2 regions of the Lysinibacillus sp. ACHW1.5 genome follow, and region 2 is predicted to be linked to the other one. Evidence: riboswitches for the same ligand, from Rfam matches in the RefSeq annotation. Region 2 holds a riboswitch; the other holds the start of a gene.
The links. Region 2 has a riboswitch for thiamine pyrophosphate ahead of L6W14_RS11460 (ABC transporter substrate-binding protein). Riboswitches for the same ligand answer to the same signal wherever they lie in the genome.
Positions count from the first base shown of each region.

Region 1: another riboswitch for thiamine pyrophosphate. It lies ahead of thiT (energy-coupled thiamine transporter ThiT); the one in region 2 lies ahead of L6W14_RS11460 (ABC transporter substrate-binding protein).

Region 1 is NZ_CP091777.1:3,891,605-3,893,809, reverse strand. Features, by position in the region: gene L6W14_RS19625 (AAA family ATPase) at 1-462, shown strand, start outside; gene L6W14_RS23110 (hypothetical protein) at 503-625, opposite strand; gene L6W14_RS19620 (magnetosome magnetite crystal formation protein family) at 681-1,004, opposite strand; TPP riboswitch at 1,130-1,237, shown strand; gene thiT (energy-coupled thiamine transporter ThiT) at 1,372-1,932, shown strand; gene map (type I methionyl aminopeptidase) at 2,095-2,205, shown strand, end outside.
Region 2 is NZ_CP091777.1:2,320,011-2,322,215, forward strand. Features, by position in the region: gene L6W14_RS11460 (ABC transporter substrate-binding protein) at 1-882, opposite strand, end outside; TPP riboswitch at 1,035-1,145, opposite strand; gene parC (DNA topoisomerase IV subunit A) at 1,254-2,205, opposite strand, start outside.

The sequences.
Region 1 (2,205 bases), 1.6 Mb from region 2:
TACTTAGATCAAATTACAGAAGCTGCCAATATACGTCTGTATCATTTATCAAACGGTCAATTTGAGCTTAGACGTTCAGATAGATTAGAAAAGCATGCGAAGCAAAGTGGCCTTGGTCTTGATGTTTATGATGCTTATACAGATCAATTACGAGATGTCAAAACTTTATCAGGTGGCGAAAAATTTAATGCTTCGTTGAGCCTTGCATTGGGGATGGCAGATGTGATTCAAAGCTACCAAGGTAATATTCATATTGAAACGATGTTTATTGATGAGGGCTTTGGCTCGCTCGATGAGGAATCACTAAATAAAGCAATCGATACATTAATTGATTTGCAGGATTCGGGTCGTATGATTGGCGTTATTTCGCATGTACCTGAATTGAAATCTGCAATGCCAGCAGTTTTACATGTAGAAAAAACATTGAATGGCCATAGTCAAACCCATTTTGAAGTGAAATAAAACGAAGGCGTATTTCCTCTAAAAGGAATACGCCTTCATTTTATTTTTTTCGAGTGGTGGTTGTAGGCGTTGTGCCCTTTTTTGCAGCCATTACTTTTTTTACGATAGGAATAACAATAGGTGCTAACTTAACGGCGGTTTTTACAACGTTTGATACTTTCATCCCAAAACAGCTCCTTTTACAATTACTACTACCTGTTTCACTTAAAAATAAAACATTAACGGATAACACGAACAGCCTGAATTATATTCCAAATCACAATACCTAGTGAGACGAGAGCATAGATGGCGAATGAAGCAAACCAAATAATCATCACCGTCTTGTTATTGGAGGTTGGATCTAAACTAAATGTAGAAAAAACAAAGACAATAAAGAATAGAATGCCAAAAACAAAAGGTATTAAATGAGAGACAAGTGCACGAATCGAATGGCTTTTTACATCACTGTCTTTTGTTACAAAATATACAATTAATGGAACGATAAAAGGGGCGAAGAAAATACTAAGATAACTAAAGGCAGCTAAAATTTTTTGATTCTCCATAGTTGTACCTCCTTTTTAAATATTTACGCATGAAAAACAGCAAAGTTTCAAAAAAATGATGTATGGAAGGTTGTAATCCTTTAATCCTTTGCGTACAATGAGAGTGTTCAAATAAATTCAGATGTAACGACCACAAGGGGAGCTGATGATGTCAGCTGAGACTGGGCACGTAATGCCTTGACTCTTCGAACCTGTAAGTTAACGCTTGCGTAGGGATGTGGATAGAAACCGACACTTGTACGATGTGAGGCTCTGTCCTGACATCGTTTTTTCGTCCTTAAAGGAAAAAAGGTGTCAGAAAGAGACATATCAGCGCTTTTCTATTCCTGCTCTTGTATCCTACATCGGAACAAAGGAGAGAATATGTATGGACAAAAAAAGACTATTAATGCTAGTGGAGATTGCGATTTTTGCAGCGATTGGTCTCGTACTGGATCAGGTTTCCTTTAAAGTATGGGCACAAGGCGGCTCAGTTAGTCTTGTTATGGTACCAATTATGTTAATAGCATTTCGCTGGGGCTTAATAGCTGGGCTAACAACTGGATTACTCGTAGGTGTAATGCAAACCATGTTTGGTGCTACGATTGTGCACTGGCTACAAGGATTCCTGGATTATGGAGTTGCTTTTACAGTTGTAGGATTAGCGGCGGTTGTACGTGGACCAGTGTTAGACGCTGCTAAACATATGAACAAAACAAAAATGGCACTTTATATAATCATAGGTACCGTTTTCGCAGGCCTCTTACGATACACAGCACATACAATTGCTGGTGCTGTATTTTTTGCCGAATATGCCGGTGACCAAAATGCATGGATCTATTCCATCATCTACAATGGTACATATATGCTACCAGCAACCATTTTAACGGCGGTCGTTGGTGTTCTTTTATTCACAGCCGCTCCACAATTAATGCAAAGAAAATTTTAATGCTAGTCCCTTCACATGAGTGGAGGGACTTTTTTGTCGTGAATAACTCTTTTAGCACTTTGCAAAGTAGGAAAGCATACAATATTTAAAGCGTTTATCGTTATACGCATAAAAAGTTATGTTATATTAAAGAATAGATATTAGATGAAAGGGACGTTATACATGATTGTAAAAACGCAAGAAGAGATTGAAGCTTTTAAAAAAATAGGACGCATTTGTGCTGAAATTCGCGAAGCAATGAAAGCTGCCACAAAACCAGGTGTTACAACACTT
Region 2 (2,205 bases):
AAGCTTTTGCTCTCCCCATTGCTTGGCATCATCCTGGTATTTATCAGCCAGCCATTCCTGACTTTTATGCACTAACGTTTTATCTAAATCAGGGGCCGCTTCGATTAAAATATCAGCCGCTTCACTTGGGTTTTTAATTGCGTATTCATAGCCCTTCGATGCGGCTGCCACAAAGGCTTTGACTACATCGGGGTTGTCCTGTATCATTTTTTCATTTGTAGCTAAAACCGGCGTATAATAATCCAATTGATCACTATAGTCTGTAAGATATAGCATATTAATCTTTTCCCCACGCAGCTCAGCCTCAATACCAGTCCATGCATAATAAATCCAAGCAAAATCTATATCTTTTTCCATCATTGTGAAGAAATCTAAATCCCCTGCATTGACGATATCTAGCTTATTAATATCTGCCTTTTCTTTTTGCATGAGTGATTGTAAAACGGCTTGCTCTAATGGCGCGCCCCAACCACCATAGGTTTTACCTTCAAAATCCTTTGGCGATGTAATGCCCTTCGAAGCAATAGAAGCAAAGCCAGATGTATTATGCTGTATAATTGCTGCGATGGAGACCAGCGGCACACCCTGTACTCGTGCCTGTGTTATGCCTTCCTGATAGCTCACGCCAAAATCCGCCTTTCCAGAAGCAACAAGCTGATCTGCGCCCGCCTCGCCAGGCATAATAATATCAACATCTAAGCCCTGTTCCTCAAAATAACCGAGTTTTTTTGCAGCATATAGTCCTGTATGATTTGTATTCGGCGTCCAATCCAGTACCACAGACACCTTTTTCAGCTTGTCAGCAGCCTGCTTGTCATCCTTGTCACTACAGCCTACTAATGTCAATAGTGCTGCCAATAAAATAAAAAACCATTTTTTCATGCGAAAGCCTCCCAGTTTGTAATATGAAAGTGTTCATGCATGAATGTTGTCACCAGAAGAAAGCGTATACAATGTTGGCAAGCTGTTGCTTGAAAACATAAAAAACGCCTAGGATTCCTCCCAGACGTATTGCAATCAATCTTCAAAACTTTGCTTTTTGATTAGATGTTCCCTACGCTGGTACGAGCCAAATCAGGTTCAAAGGGTCAGCGTCTACCGGACACAATCTCAGCTAGCAATTACTAGCCCCCCTACATTCTTTCGCTATGAACTTTTCGATGATTATTATACCCATAGTTTCACTTAAATGACAAGGTGCTATTTTTGAATAGAGCTTAAAGCCCAGCGCTCCTAAGAGGCTGGGCATGCTTTTAGCTTGGTTTCTGTTCTTTTTTGGCTGTTACAACATGAGAAATTGCTCCATCTGTTGCAATATCCACTTTAAATGAACCATTGGAATGTCGATCCGCACGAGACAATGCTTGTACGTCAATCATCTCTTGAACACCTTTTTCAGTTTCAATCACAACCTGCTCCTCGTCTGTTGCTTGAACAACTGCCACAATTCGGTGAGGGTTTGCTTTTAACTCTGTTAATACTTTTAGTCCACGTTTTGCACGACTTGCTACTTCAACTTCAGCAACATTCATTTTCTTCACGGCCCCACGCTGTGTCACAATCACTACATAGTTGGTAACATCAGGCTGTAACACATTGACTCCAACTAAGGCTTCTCCATCTTTTAGTGTGATCCCTTTCACACCGCCTGTTTTCACACCTGTAACTGGTAACTCCTCCATAGGGAAACGAATCGCATAGGCTGTATCCGTTGTGAGCATCAGCTCCACGTCATCTGTTACAAATGATGCATAGATCATCGCATCACCAGCCTTGACGTTCATCGTTTTAATTGGCTTTGAATAACGTGTTACCGCATAGTCTGCGAGTGGTGAGCGCTTAATTTGGCCATCTTTTGTGGCTGTGAAGACATACGTATTTGGCTGGTCAAAGGTTTCGAAGCCATAAACCGCAATAATGGATTCATCTTCCCCTGTTGGCACAATACTTGAAATATGCTGGCCGAGATCCTTCCAGCGTATATCAGGCAGCTCATGAACAGGCTGATAAATATAATTGCCTCGATTTGTGAACAGCAATAGATGGTGCTGTGTATTTAAGTTTGCTTCATACAATAAATAATCTGAATCCTTCATGGCAAAATCTTGCCCGTTTGAAGCGGCATGGGAACGTGTGGATGTACGTTTAATATAACCATCCTTCGTTACTGTTACGACAACCTCTTCACTTGGCACAAGGACATCC